Regions from separate parts of the Kinneretia sp. DJ1R-11 genome, predicted to be linked through region 1. Evidence: predicted binding sites of a transcription regulator. Region 1 holds the regulator's gene; the other holds the start of a gene.

What was found. Region 1 encodes LexA, which represses DNA repair genes until DNA is damaged. Its sites were predicted from a motif close to ACTGTATNNNNATACAGT; they were not measured.
Region 2: a site for LexA is predicted at 3,232-3,249, ahead of recA (recombinase RecA). Genes of this name have one in related genera too.

Annotation. Positions count from the first base shown of each region.
Region 1 covers NZ_JAJIRR010000016.1:54,086-61,549, forward strand. The annotation lists tRNA gene LNV23_RS21065 (tRNA-Glu) at 1-57, shown strand, start outside; tRNA gene LNV23_RS21070 (tRNA-Asp) at 146-222, shown strand; tRNA gene LNV23_RS21075 (tRNA-Ala) at 379-454, shown strand; tRNA gene LNV23_RS21080 (tRNA-Glu) at 512-587, shown strand; tRNA gene LNV23_RS21085 (tRNA-Asp) at 676-752, shown strand; gene lexA (transcriptional repressor LexA) at 1,147-1,911, opposite strand; gene LNV23_RS21095 (asparaginase) at 2,028-2,978, shown strand; gene LNV23_RS21100 (organic hydroperoxide resistance protein) at 3,000-3,425, opposite strand; gene LNV23_RS21105 (MarR family winged helix-turn-helix transcriptional regulator) at 3,442-3,948, opposite strand; gene LNV23_RS21110 (DUF1304 domain-containing protein) at 4,059-4,415, shown strand; gene LNV23_RS21115 (ABC-F family ATP-binding cassette domain-containing protein) at 4,512-6,503, opposite strand; gene prmB (50S ribosomal protein L3 N(5)-glutamine methyltransferase) at 6,500-7,417, opposite strand.
Region 2 covers NZ_JAJIRR010000001.1:722,828-730,291, reverse strand. The annotation lists gene rodA (rod shape-determining protein RodA) at 1-931, shown strand, start outside; gene LNV23_RS03055 (sensor histidine kinase) at 922-2,427, opposite strand; gene LNV23_RS03050 (response regulator transcription factor) at 2,458-3,135, opposite strand; gene recA (recombinase RecA) at 3,291-4,334, shown strand; gene LNV23_RS03040 (regulatory protein RecX) at 4,451-5,071, shown strand; gene LNV23_RS03035 (DUF2889 domain-containing protein) at 5,286-5,888, shown strand; gene sucC (ADP-forming succinate--CoA ligase subunit beta) at 5,912-7,072, shown strand; gene sucD (succinate--CoA ligase subunit alpha) at 7,104-7,464, shown strand, end outside.

The DNA of each region.
Region 1 (7,464 bases):
CTAGGACACCACCCTTTCACGGTGACTACAGGGGTTCGAATCCCCTAGGGGACGCCAAGTTTGACAAGGCTTGGTAGTTATTGAAAAATAGCTACAAACTTGTTTGATGTGAGTTGGATTATGTATATAATCTGATTCGTCATCTGGAGTGGTAGTTCAGTTGGTTAGAATACCGGCCTGTCACGCCGGGGGTCGCGGGTTCGAGTCCCGTCCACTCCGCCAGCTTTTAAGCAAAGAATGTAGGTTCTTTGTTTGCGTTGAAGAAATTCGGTAAAACGAGTTTCAAAGGCGGCCAAGAAATTGGCCGCAGTTATTTGTAAGATTGTTTTGAAGTTTGACACGCTTGAATGGCGCGGCAACCGAGGTTCGCAAGGATCTGGGGGTATAGCTCAGCTGGGAGAGCGCTTGCATGGCATGCAAGAGGTCAGCGGTTCGATCCCGCTTACCTCCACCACCAAACGCTGTTTGGAAGTGGCGCGCGATTCAGGACGTGATCAGGCAAGAAGGATCAGTCCCCTTCGTCTAGAGGCCTAGGACACCACCCTTTCACGGTGACTACAGGGGTTCGAATCCCCTAGGGGACGCCAAGTTTGACAAGGCTTGGCAGTGCTTGAAACAGCGCTGCGTAACTTGTTCGGTGCAGCGCAATATCGGTTTCGGTGTTGTAGCTCATCTGGAGTGGTAGTTCAGTTGGTTAGAATACCGGCCTGTCACGCCGGGGGTCGCGGGTTCGAGTCCCGTCCACTCCGCCAACATAAAGATAAACCCCGCACACGAGAGTTTGCGGGGTTTTTTCTTGTCTGAACGATACTCGCTTCACAGTTTCGGCGATTTGCTGTTTGATATCAGTTGCGTACTGTGCAATATCCATGCGTGCAAGTGAATAGTGATGATGAGTCCACGCTTGAGCGTTGAAGGATAGCTACTGAGTTAAAACTTCAGACGAATTCGCGACGCCCGAATGTTTAGCACCAATGACCGAATTTATTCTGAAGTCGCCTCAAGCGTGTCGCACCCAATAACAAGAGCTCCCGCTAGGAGCTCTTTGCTTATGCAGACTAAGGTTTGCAGCTTCAAAGTGTCGCCCGCGGCTCGGTTGAATCGAGCGGGCGGAACTCAGCTTGCTTCAGTTCCCGAATCTGAGTCTCAACTGAACATTTGATTGCGAATCAAGCCCACAGCCAGACCCTCGATGGCGAAGCTTTCGTCGTCCGCAGCCACCTGGATGGATTCGAACTCTGTGTTCTCCGGCAGCAGTTCGATGCCGCTGCGACCGCGCTTGAAGCGTTTGACGGTCACTTCATCACCAATCCGGGCCACCACGATCTGACCGTTCTTGGCTTCTGATGCCTTTTGCACGGCCAAAAGGTCGCCATCCATGATGCCGATGTCTTTCATGCTCATGCCTTTCACTTTGAGCAAGAAATCGGGCTTCTTGGAGAACATGCTTGCCTCGACGGCGTAGCTTTGTTCGATATGTTCTTGCGCGAGGATGGGGTGACCCGCTGCAACACGCCCAACCAAGGGGAGGTTCAGTTGTGCGAGGCTGGCCAGCGGCAGGTCAAATTGTTGATGTTCACTGCCGCGTGGCGCGGCTCGGCCGCGCGCATATCCGGCCTGAAACTCGCGTGCTTCTTGTGATTCGCGGGCATCGCGTGCCGAGTTGAGCGCTCTCAATGTGTCAGACTTCAGGCGAATGCCACGCGAAGTGCCGCCAACCAGTTCGATGGCGCCTTTGCGAGCCAGCGCTTGCAGGTGTTCTTCGGCCGCATTGGCGGAGCGGAAGCCAAGTTCGGCGGCGATTTCGGCCCGGGTGGGTGGAGCGCCGGTGCGTTCGATGGCGGCTCGCACCAGATCGAGGATCTGCTGTTGGCGCGCGGTGAGTTTCGGGCTGTCTTCCACGGTGGTCATCCTCTGCTTGGAACTTGAGTGCCTGAATATTTATCCAGTGACTGTATTTTCATCCAGGAAATCTAAAATTGCAAAGCAAGCAAGACTCAAATGCAGTGAATGAGCCAGTTTCAGCAGTGAATTCAGGCTTGGTGGTGATTCTCGGGACCGGTGGAACCATTGCCGGTACGGCCAGCGATGCCTCGGACAATGTCGGTTACCAGGCCGCACAGCTCGGCGTAGGCCAGTTGATTGCCGCAATTCCTCCTCTCGCGCAGCGCCTTTTGGAGGCTGAGCAAGTGGCGCAGCTGGACAGCAAGGATATGGATTTCGCCACCTGGCAGTTGTTGGCCGAACGGGTGGCGGCCCATCTGGCCCGGCCCGAGGTGGCAGGGATTGTGATCACTCATGGCACGGACACGCTGGAGGAGACGGCTTATTTCCTGCAGCGCGTATTGGCGCCGGGCAAGCCGGTGGTGATCACGGCAGCGATGCGGCCGGCCACGGCCTTGCAAACCGATGGGCCTCAGAACTTGCTCGATGCGGTGACGCTGGCGGCTGAGGGTTCAGCGCCGGGTGTTTTTGTGGTGTTTGCCGGCAGCATTTATTCCGCCGAACAGGTGCGCAAGGTCCACAGCTACCGGGTGGATGCGTTCTCGTCCGCTGATGGGGCGCGTTTGGCTGCGGTAGAGGAGGGCGTCGTGCGCTGGTTCGCGGCCCGCCCGCAGCGCGATGCAGGCCCGGCGTTTGAGCTCGCTCTTTTGCGACGGCCAGCTTCGGCTTGGCCGCATGTGCAGATCGTGTTCAACCACGTCGGCGCCGATGGCTTGGTGGTTCGGGCCTTGTTGGCGCACGGTGTGGATGGGCTGGTGGTCGCCGGCACCGGCAATGGCAGTCTTTCTCAGTCGCTTGAGGCTGCGCTGCGGGAGGCCCAGGCACAAGGCGTGCGCGTGCTGCGGAGCACGCGCTGTGATGCCGGGCCAGTCACGGCGTCAACCGAGGCCTTGCCCAGCGCGGGCGCGCTGAGCCCGGTGAAGGCGCGGATCGCTCTGCTGCTGGACTTGATCTCAAACCCCGCGCAGCGCTGAACCGCGCCCCAAGCTTCGGACTCAGGCCAGGGTCAGCGTGACGTCGATATTGCCGCGGGTGGCGTTCGAGTATGGGCAGACCTGATGGGCTGCGTCTACCAGGTCCTGGGCCACGCTGCGGTCCACGCCGGGCACTGAGATGTTCAGTGCCACCTGGATGCCAAAACCGGCGGGGATGGGGCCGATGCCGACATCGGCTGTGATGGACACCTCGGCCGGCAGGGCGATCTTCTTCATCATGGCCACATGCTTGAGTGCGCCGATGAAGCAGGCCGAGTAGCCGGCCGCAAAGAGCTGCTCCGGGTTGGTGCCGGGGCCACCGGCGCCGCCCAGTTCCTTGGGCGTGGAGAGCTGTACGCTCAGCGCGCCATCCGAGCTCGAGGATGTGCCTTGACGGCCGCCGGTGGAGGTGGCGCGGGCGGTGTAGAGGACTTTTTCGATGGACATGATGCAGTTCTTCCTATCAAACAGAGGTGGCGGGAGGAATGTCGGCGTCCGCCAGCTGCTGGCGCAGCTCGTGCAGACGTCGGGTCAGGGAACTCAGTTCTTCCAGTGAGCAGGCGGCGGCGCAGGCCAGTTGCGGAGGGATGGCGAGGGCCCGAGCCTTGAGGCTGAGGCCGGTCGGTGTCAGCACGATGTCGACGCGACGTTCATCTTGAGCCGCCCGTTGGCGTTTCAGCAGACTCGCGGCTTCCATGCGTTTGAGCAGGGGTGTAAGCGTCCCGGAATCGAGCGACAGGCGCTCGCCCAGGGTGGAAACGCTGATGCCGTCTTGTTCCCAAAGTACCAACATCACCAGGTATTGCGGATAGGTCAGGCCCAGTGGTTCCAGCAGGGGCTTGTAGAGCTTGGTCATGGCCAGCGAGCTGGCGTAAAGCGCGAAGCACAGTTGCCGGTCCAGGCGGAGCCAGTCCACGGGCTTGTCGGCTGATTGCGGTACATCGCTGTTGTGCTTGGTCTTGCTTGGCATGGGTAATAATGTAGTTCGCAATTTAATTGCGCGCAATTTATGTGGGTATTCGCGGCAGCCCTTCGGCGCCGCAGGTCTGAGCTGACGATGAAAGAGAGCACGACATGTCAATGAGCCTTTTGGCCAATGTGTTGGTGGCCCTGGTGGCCGCCTTGCACCTGTACTTCCTGGTGCTGGAGATGTTTTTCTGGACCAAGCCTTTGGGCCGGCGGGTGTTCCGTCTGACGCCCGAGTTTGCCGAGGCAAGCAAGACCTTGGCGGCCAATCAAGGTCTGTACAACGGATTCCTGAGCGCGGGCTTGGTTTGGGGTCTGCTGCAGGGCTCCGACGGTGTGCCCACGCAGTTGTTCTTCCTGGCCTGCGTGGTGGTTGCGGGTGTGTACGGCGCGGCCACAGTAGGCAAGAAGATCCTGTTCGTGCAGGCCGTTCCCGCGGCGGCTGCTGCTGCCTTGGTCATGCTAGCCTGAGCGCCAGAGATGGCAAGAAAAAAGGGCCCGAAGTTCTCGGGCCCTTTTTGCGTCAAGTCGTGCCTGACAGCAGCGCTTTGTTTCGCGTTGTGAGGATCAAGCTGCCGCGTGAATCGCGTCCACCTGGGCACTCAGTTCCAACCATCGAAGCTCGGCGCTTTCAAGCTCATCGTGAATGCCTTTGAGGCGCTTGCCCGCTTCGACGATTTGACTCGGCGTGGCCGAGCCCGCCGCCAACTGCGCCTCCAGGGCCGTGCGCTCGTCGGCGAGTTTGTTCAATTTGGCGTCGATGGCGTCCATCTCTTTGCGCAAGGGCCGGGTCTGGTCGGCTAGCTTCTGCCTCGCCTGGCCACTGAGCTTGCGGTCTTCGCGCGCGGCCGGGGCAGGGGCTGGTGTGACCACGGCCGCCACGGGCGCAGGTGCTGGCGCCACCGTGGATTTGCCGGCCTTGGCCATGGCTTTGGCAGCTTCCTTGGCCGCCTTGGCAGCTTCCTTGGACTGGTCGAGCAGCCAGCGCTGGTAATCGTCCAGGTCGCCGTCGAACGGTGATACCGCGCCCTTGGTGACCAGCCAGAATTCATCGCAGACCTCGCGCAGCAGGGCCCGGTCGTGGCTGACCAGCATGACGGTGCCTTCAAACTCGTTGAGCGCCATGGACAGCGCCTCACGGGTGTTCAGGTCCAGGTGGTTGGTAGGCTCGTCCAGCAGCAGAAGATTGGGGCGCTGCCAGACCAGCATGGCCAGTACCAGGCGTGCTTTCTCGCCGCCCGAGAGGCTGCCCACTTGCTGGTTGACCATGTCGCCGACAAAGCGGAACTGGCCCAGGAAGTCGCGCAGCTCTTGTTCGCGCGCCTGCGGGCTCACTTCCTTGGCCAGGCGCACCATGTGAGAGAGCGGGCCTTCCTCGGGCCGCAGCACGTCCATTTCCTGCTGGGCAAAGTAGCCGATGGTCAGGCCCTTGCCCTCGGTGATCTTGCCGCCCATGGCGCGCTGCATGCGGGCCACGGTCTTGACCACGGTGGACTTGCCCTGGCCGTTGGCGCCCAGGATGCCGATGCGCTGGCCGGCCAGCACCGAGCGGTCGATGCCGCGTACGATGATGTTCTCGACGCCGTCCACTTCGTAGCCGCAAGCCACGTCATCGAACATGAGCATGGGGTTGGGCAGGCTGACCGGCTCCTTGAACTCGAAGTTGAAGTCAGCCGAGGCCAGCACCGGTGCGAGGCGCTCCATGCGCTCCAGCGCCTTGACCCGGCTTTGCGCCTGCTTGGCCTTGCTGGCCTTGGCTTTGAAGCGGTCGATGAACTTCTGCAAGTGGGCGATGCGGTCCTGCTGCTTGCCAAACGCGGCTTGTTGCTGCTCCATGCGTTCGGCGCGCATCGACTCGAAGGCGGTGTAATTTCCGCCATAGCGGTGCAGCTTGGCTTCGTCCAGATGCAAGGTGACTTTGGTGATGGCGTCCAGGAACTCACGATCATGGCTGATGATGATCAGGGTGCCGTCGTAGCGCTGCAGCCAAGCCTCCAGCCAGACCAGGGCGTCCAAGTCCAAGTGGTTGGTCGGCTCGTCCAGCAGCATCAGCTCGGCCGGGCACATCAGGGCGCGGGCCAGTTGCAAGCGCATGCGCCAGCCGCCCGAAAAGCTGTTCACCGGGGCATCCACCTGCTCGCCCTTGAAACCCAGACCCATCAACAGGGCTTGCGCGCGCGGCTTGGCATCGAAGGCGCCGGCGTCCATCAGCAGGGCGTGAGCGTCGGCCATGGCGTGACCGTCTTCGGCAGCTTCCGCGTCGGCCAGGGCCTTGCGTGCTGCCATCAGGCGGACATCGCCTTCGAGCACGAACTCGGTGGCCGGCATGTCGGTCTCCGGCATGTTTTGCGCTACTTCGCCCACGGCCCATTGGCGCGGGATGTCCACTTCGCCTTTGTCGCTTTGCAGGCGGTCAGTCAGCAGGGCAAAGAGGCTGGACTTGCCGGCGCCGTTGCGCCCCACCAGGCCGACTTTCTCGCCCGGCTGCAGGAGAACGCTGGCGTCATCGAGCACGACCTTGGTGCCGCGTCGCAGCGTGATATTGCGCAGCGTGATCATGATGTGGTCAGGCCCTGGTTGTCGTTGTTGTTCTTGTTGGCGTTCATATTCAGTGATTCTTCAGTGATCAGCAGCACCTGGTCGGCTCCCGAGGAGGTTTCCATCCAGGCGGTTTCCAACTCGGGGAAGGCCGCTTCGAAAAACGGCCGCTCATTGCCGATCTCCAGCAAGAGCACGCCATGGGGTTTGAGCACAGCCGGCGCGTCGGCCAGCAGCCGGCGTATGAAGTCCATGCCATCGATGCCGCCGGCCAGGGCCAACTCGGGCTCGGCGCGGTACTCGGCTGGCAGGGTCGACATGGCCTGGCTGTTGACATAGGGCGGGTTGCAAAGAATCAGGTCGTAGCGGCGGCCGGCTGCGATCGCCGGTGCCAGGCCGTCGCCTTGTATCAAGCGGATGCGGGCTTGCAGCCCATGCTTGTCGACATTGATGCGCGCGACTTCCAGGGCTTCAGCGCTCAGGTCCAGTCCGTCCACCTGCACCTCGGGCCAGGCCATGGCGGCCAGCACGGCCAGCGAGCCATTGCCCGTACACAGGTCCAGCACCTCGGTGGTCTGCCCGGAGAGCCAAGAGTCGATGCTGGCGTCGGCGATCAGTTCGGCGATGAAGCTGCGTGGCACGATGGCACGTTCGTCCACGTAGAAGGGCACGCCTTGCAGCCAGGCCTCGCGGGTCAGGTAGGCGGCGGGCTTGCGCGTCGCGATGCGTTGCTCGATCAGCTCGGCAATTCGAGCTTGTTGCTCGGCGCTCAGTTCCTGGGCTTCATGCTCGTCCAGCTGGTCCAGTGGCAGCCCCAAGGCCCAGAGCGCCAGCCAGGCGGCCTCGTCGAAGGCCACGGCCGTGCCGTGGCCAAATGAAACGCCCGCCTCGGAAAGGCGGGCGGCTTGGGCCTCGATGCAGTTCAGTAAATTCATGGGGGCTCGGTGAAGGGCAGGGCGTGATTGTCGCCGATGCCGACTCA
Region 2 (7,464 bases), on a different contig from region 1:
GATGGCTCTGGCCATGCCGCTCTATGTGGTGGGGGTGACCTTGCTGCTGGCCACGGCCTTGTTCGGCATCACCAAGAAGGGGGCGACGCGCTGGCTCAGCATCGGTGTGACTCAGATCCAGCCCTCGGAGATCCTCAAGATTGCCGTGCCATTGATGCTGGCCTGGTGGTTCCAGAAGCGTGAGGGGCAGCTGCGTCTGCCGGACTTTGTGGCGGCTTTTGTGCTGCTGGCGATCCCGGTGGGATTGGTGGCCAAGCAGCCGGATCTGGGTACGTCCATCCTGGTGCTGAGCACCGGCTTGTATGTGATCTTCTTCGCCGGCCTGTCCTGGCGGCTGATCATCCCGGCCTTTGTACTGGCTGGGGCGGCCATCACCGCCTTGGTGATGAGCGAGGAGGCGATTTGCCAGCCCGATGTGACCTGGCCGGTGCTGCGCGAGTATCAGAAGAACCGGGTCTGCACCTTGCTGGACCCGACCAAAGACCCGCTCGGCAAGGGCTTCCACATCATCCAGGGCGAGATCGCCATCGGCTCGGGCGGCCTGACCGGCAAGGGCTTCATGAAGGGCACGCAGACCCATCTGGAGTTCATTCCCGAGCGCACCACCGACTTCATCTTTGCCGCTTATGGCGAGGAGTTCGGCTTGTTCGGCGCGCTCGGCTTGCTGCTTGGTTTCACCGCGCTGATCATGCGCGGCTTGATGATTGCATCGGACGCGCCCACCCTGTTTTCACGTTTGATGGCAGGCGCCATCACGCTGAGCTTCTTCACCTATGTCTTCGTCAATATGGGCATGGTCAGCGGCATCCTGCCCGTGGTGGGCGTGCCCTTGCCCTTCATCAGCTACGGCGGCACCGCCATGGTGACCTTGGGCTTCGGCCTTGGTCTGCTGATGTCAATCTCCAAATCGCGGCGCTTCAATCAGTCCTGAGCTGGCGCCATGGGCCGGGAGTGGAAACGCACCGTGAAGCGCGCACCCGGCCCCTGGCCATCGGCCTCTGGCTGCTGCCCGGGGCGGCGGGGTCGTGTGTCGTCCAGTGTCAGCTCGGCCTCATGTTGTTGCGCGATCTCGCGCACGATGGCCAAGCCCAGGCCGGAGCCATCGACATTGGTTCCCAGCGCCCGATAGAAGGGCTGGAAGACCTTGTCTCGCTCGCTCTCGGGAATGCCTGGTCCTGAGTCCTCGACCTGCAGCACACAGACCTGGCCGAAGGGGTCCTCGACGATGCGCACAGTGACCGTGCCGCCCGGCGGCGTGTAGAGCAGGGCGTTGTCGACCAAATTGCGGATCAGTTCCCGGATCAGCAGGCCATGGCCTAGCAGACTCAGGCTGCAGCCATCGGGCTCGGGGCCTTCGTAGCCCAGGTCGATGCGCTTGTCCAGGGCGCGTGGCACGAAGTCGCGCACGGTTTCGGTGGCCAACTCGGCGAGGTTGACCTCGCTGCGCTGCGCCGCATGTTCCTGGTCCTCGGCGCGGGCCATGGCCAGCAGCTGGTTGACCATGTGTGCAGCGCGCTGGCTGGAAAGGGCAATTTGCTGCAAGGAGCGCTTCAGCTCGGCCGGCTCGCTGCGCCCTTCGTCGATTTCTCGTTGGGCGAATTCGGCCTGGGTTCGCAGACCGGCCAGTGGGGTCTTGAGCTGGTGTGCGGCGTCGGCCAGGAAATGCTTCTGGCTGCTGATGGACTGGTCCAGGCGCGCCAGCAGGTCGTTGATGGCCCGGACCAGTGGCGCGACTTCATCGGGGATGCGCCGCTCGTCGATGGGGCTGAGGTCCGAGCTCTCGCGCGAGCGGATGCGCCGCTGCAGCTCGTTGAGCGGCGCGATGCCGCGCGCCAAGGCCAGCCAGACCAGCAGCACCGCCAGAGGCAGGATCACGAACTGCGGCAGGATCACGCCTTTGATGATTTCGTTGGTCAGGCGCGAGCGCTTGCCCAGGGTTTCGGCCACCTGCACCAGCATAGTCTGGGTGCTCCCGGCCATGCCCTCGGGCGCGACCCAAAGGTAGGCCACGCGCACGCGCTCGCTGCCCATGTCTTCGTCGCGGAAATGCAGCTCCCAGGGCACGATGACATCGTCCTCGGGCGGCACGGGCAGCTTGGCGTCGCCGTTGAGCAGCTCGCCGCGCAGGCCCAGCACCTGGTAATAGACCGTGTCGGTCTCGTCGGCGCGCAGCAGGGCGGCCGCTTCGGGCGCCAGGGCATAGCGCGAGCGCGCACTGCGCCCCTCGGCCAGCGGCGCGGCCGAGGCCACTTGCAGGCCCAGGGTGCGGGCCATTTCGCCGAGCTCACGGTCATAGGGCCGGCTGGCAATGCCTTGTGCCACCAGCCAGGTCAGGGCCACGCTGATCGGCCAGATCAGCAGCAGCGGCGCGAGCATCCAGTCCAGGATCTCACCGAACAGCGAGCGTTGGCCGGTTTCAGCCGCCATGGCCGTGGCTCCAGTCGTTGGCGAGGGGCATCAGGCGCCGGGCTGGATCTTCTCCAGGCAGTAGCCCAGGCCGCGCACGGTAGCAATGCGAATCGGGCCCTGCTCGATCTTCTTGCGCAGGCGGTGGATGTAGACCTCGATCGCGTTGTTGCTGACCTCTTCGCCCCACTCACAGAGGCGTTCGACCAACTGGTCCTTGCTGACGAGTCGGCCGGCGCGTTGCAGCAGGACTTCCAGCAAGCTCAACTCGCGCGCGGACAGTTCAATCATCTGCTCGTTGATATAGGCGACCCGGCCGGTCGCATCGAAGCTCAGCGGCCCATGCTTGATAACGCTGGACGCGGTGCCCAGGCCGCGTCGGGTCAGGGCGCGCACCCGAGCTTCCAGCTCCTGAAGCGAGAAGGGCTTGGCCATGTAGTCGTCGGCGCCCAGGTCCAGACCTTTGACGCGCTGCTCGACGCTGTCGGCTGCCGTCAGGATCAGCACTGGCATGGACGAGCCGCGAGCGCGCAGCTTGCGCAGCACCTCCAGGCCATGCAGCCGCGGCAGGCCCAGGTCCAAGATCACCAGGTCGAATTCGTGCGAAGCAAGGGCAGCATCGGCTTCGGTGCCGCTGCCGACCTGGTCCACCGCATAGCCTGAGGCGCGCAGGGAGCGCAACAAGGCATCGGCCAGAACTTGGTCATCTTCGGCTATCAGGATGCGCATGCGTTTGTCTCCGTTCGCTCTTGGGTATGGCCAGGGTCATCCATTCTATGGACAGCGCTTGCAGCGCCTGACTTGTTGCAGCTTGGTCGACAAACTACTGTACAAACATACAGATTGCGCCATAATCCGCCCAGACCTTTTCAGGAGAACAAATCATGGATGCCCCCGTCAAAGCGCTCAACACCGAAAAAGCCAAGGCTCTGCAGGCCGCTCTCAGCCAGATCGAGAAGCAGTTTGGCAAGGGCTCCATCATGCGCCTGGGCGAGGGCGAGGTGATCGAGGACATCCAGGTGGTTTCCACCGGTTCGCTGGGTCTGGACATCGCTTTGGGCGTCGGCGGCCTGCCGCGCGGCCGCGTGGTCGAAATCTACGGCCCGGAGTCTTCGGGCAAGACCACGCTGACCCTGCAGGTCATCGCCGAAATGCAAAAGCTGGCCGGTACCTGTGCCTTCATCGACGCCGAGCATGCCCTGGACATCCAGTACGCACAAAAGCTGGGCGTGAATCTGCAAGAGCTGCTGATCAGCCAGCCCGATACCGGCGAACAGGCCTTGGAAATCGTTGACGCCCTGGTGCGCTCCGGTTCCGTGGACCTGATCGTGATCGACTCGGTCGCTGCACTGACCCCCAAGGCTGAGCTGGAAGGCGAAATGGGCGACTCCCTGCCCGGCCTGCAAGCCCGCCTGATGAGCCAGGCCTTGCGCAAGCTGACCGCCACCATCAAGAAGACCAACTGCATGGTCATCTTCATCAACCAGATCCGCATGAAGATCGGCGTGATGTTCGGCAGCCCCGAAACCACGACCGGCGGCAATGCGCTCAAGTTCTACGCCTCGGTGCGCCTGGACATCCGCCGCATCGGCTCGATCAAGAAGGGCGATGACGTCATCGGCAGTGAAACTAAGGTCAAGGTCGTCAAGAACAAGGTCTCACCGCCGTTCAAGACGGCCGAGTTCGACATCCTCTACGGTGAAGGCATCAGCCGTGAGGGCGAAATCATCGACATGGGTGTGGTCGCCAAGGTGGTCGAGAAGTCCGGCTCTTGGTATGCCTACCAGGGCGAGAAGATCGGCCAGGGCAAGGACAACGCGCGCGAATTTCTGCGCGAGAACCCCGACGTCAGCCGCGAAATCGAGAACCGCATCCGCGAGTCGCTCGGCGTCGCGCCGATGAACAAGGCCGGCGGCGCGGCTGAGTAAGAGGGCGCGGCAAGAGCCCGGTGCCATGCGCCGCTCGGGCTCTTGCATCACGGGCTCCCTGCAGCCTGTCATTCCCTGTTGGTCGCCTGTACTTTCACGGCACTCCCTTCCTTTGCATGAAAGCCGGCAAGCCCCTGTCCCTCAAGGCTCGCGCCATTGCGCTGCTGGCCCAGCGGGAGCACAGCCGGGCGGAGCTGCGGCGAAAGCTGCTGCGCATTGCGCGCGAGCTGCGCGCGGCTCAGCAGCGCCAGGCAGCCGCCGCAGCTGAGCCTGCTGCATGCCTGGCTGTTTGGTTCGTGCCTGAGCCCTGCTCAGAAACAGGGGGCGATACGCTGGGTCAGGGCCAAAGCCCCGACGAAGACCTCGACGAGGATGGCGGTGATGCCGACCTCGGAGCTGAAGTCGATGCCCTGCTGCTGTTCCTGCAGGAGCGCGGGTATCTGAGCGAACAGCGTTTTGTCGACGCCCGCGTTCATGCCCGTGCGGCCCGTTTCGGCAGCCAACGCATCAAGTTGGAGCTCGCCCAGCATGGTTTGCAGCTCAGCGGCGACCAGCTGGCCTCGCTCAAGGACAGCGAGATTGAGCGCGCGCGAGCCGTCTGGCAGCGAAAGTTCGGCGGGCATTGGCCCGAGGATGCCGCCACGCGAGCCAAGCACGCCCGATTTCTGATCGGCCGCGGCTTTGGCGGCGAGTCGGTCCGGCGTGTTTTGCGCGGCCCGGTCGAGGCGGACGACTGAATCACTCGTATCGAGATAGTGGGTGCCAAGTCGCTTGACCCAGCTCAAACTTGTGGGCTTTGCTGACGTGTCACCACGCCTCCGGCTGTGGTGCCGACAGCTTCATGAAAGCCTTTGTGCAGTGCGACATGCTACATTCTCGCCCTGCGCAAATGCCCGGCGGGGTGTGGTTTGATGCCGTCCGCTGCGGGTTTGCGAAGCCGTTTTGCCACCCATGCCCCTCCCATTTCCCACTTCCGAGCGCCGTTTGCTGCACCGCCGCGCCATCGATGTGCAGATCTATGCACGCGATGACGGCCTCTATGAGGTCGAGGCGGGTTTGACGGACGTCAAGACGCGCGATCTGCCTTTGGCCAGCGGTTTGCGCTTGGCTGGCGATCCGATTCATGCCATGCAGCTGGTCTTGACCGTGGATGCCGACCTGCAAATTCATGCGGCCCGCTCCACCACCAGCTGGTCCCCCTATGCCGGTGTGTGTGATCAGCATGGTGATGCCTACGCTCGCCTGGTCGGCCTGAATCTGATGAAAGGATTTCGGCTCGGCGTCAAGGAGCGCTTGTCCGGCGTCAAGGGCTGCACCCACCTGACCGAGCTGTGTCAGATCCTTCCCACGGCTGTGATACAGGCCTTTGCCGGCTTGGTTCTCGACGTGCGCGAAGGCAGTGCCGACGGTCAGCCTCCGTTTCAGCTGGATCGCTGCCATGCGCTGCGTCGCGATGGCGATGTGGTCCGAAACCATTACCCTCGCTGGTATCGCAGCGCCGACGTAGCCGCAAGGCCAGCCGCCGTCGTCGCGATGCCCGCCTCCTCTTCCTGACTTTCCTCACAAGCGAGACCCCTATGAAGATTCACGAGTACCAGGGCAAGGAAATCCTGCGCCAGTTCGGCGTGCCGGTGCCGCGCGGCATTCCCGCATTCACGGTGCAAGAAGCCGTCGAAGCTGCACAAAAGCTGGGCGGCCCGGTTTGGGTGGTCAAGGCCCAGATCCACGCCGGTGGCCGTGGCAAGGGCGGCGGCGTCAAGCTCGGCCGTTCGCTGGAAGATGTGAAGGCACTCGCCGAGCAGATCCTGGGTATGCAGCTGGTCACGCACCAGACTGGCCCGGTGGGCCAGAAGGTTCGTCGCCTCTACATTGAAGACGGCGCTGACATCAAGAACGAACTCTATGTGTCCCTGGTCACCGACCGCGGCACCCAGAAGGTCGCTTTCATCGCTTCCAGCGAAGGCGGCATGGACATCGAAGAGGTCGCTCACTCGACACCCGAGAAGATCATCACCGAGATGATCGACCCGCTGGTGGGCCTGACCGCCGAACAAAGCAAGAAGATCGCCGCTGCCATCGGCCTCACCGGGGCGTCGGTCGACCAAGCCGTCGACATCTTCGCCAAGCTCTACAAGTGCTACATGGACACCGACGCTTCGTTGGTGGAAATCAACCCGCTGAACTGCGATTCCAAGGGCAATCTGATCGCCCTGGACGCCAAGTTCAACTTCGATTCGAACGCGTTGTTCCGTCACCCTGAGATCGTCGCTTACCGCGATCTGGACGAAGAAGATCCGGCCGAAGTGGAAGCCTCCAAGTTCGACCTGGCTTACATCAGCCTGGACGGCAATATCGGCTGCCTGGTGAACGGCGCCGGCCTGGCCATGTCGACCATGGACACCATCAAGCTGTTCGGCGGCGAGCCGGCCAACTTCCTGGACGTGGGCGGTGGCGCCACCGCCGAGAAGGTCACCGAAGCCTTCAAGATCATGCTGAAGAACCCTGAAGTGAAGGGCATCCTGGTCAATATCTTCGGCGGCATCATGAAGTGCGACACCATCGCCGAAGGCGTGATCACGGCCTGCAAGGCCGTGAACCTCTCCGTGCCTTTGGTCGTGCGCATGAAGGGTACCAACGAAGAGCTGGGCAAGAAGATGCTGGCCGAATCCGGCCTGCCCATCATTGCCGCCGACACCATGGCCGAAGCCGCGACCAAGATCGTCGCCGCTGTTGCCTGAGTCTGCCTAAGCCCACGCAAGGAAAAAAATCATGTCGATTTACATCAACAAAGACACCAAGGTCATCACCCAGGGCATCACCGGCAAGACCGGCCAGTTCCACACCCTGGGCTGCCAAGCCTATGCCAATGGCAAGAACGCCTTCGTGGCGGGCGTGAACCCCAAGAAGGCCGGCGAGAAGTTCTCGGACATCCCAATCTACGCCACCGTCAAGGAAGCCGCTTCGCAAACCGGCGCCACCGTGTCGGTGATCTATGTGCCGCCCGCCGGTGCTGCGGCCGCCATCTGGGAAGCTGTGGAAGCCGACCTGGATCTGGCGATTTGCATCACGGAAGGCATCCCCGTCCGTGACATGCTGGAAATCCGCAACAAGATGAAGGCCAAGGAAGCGG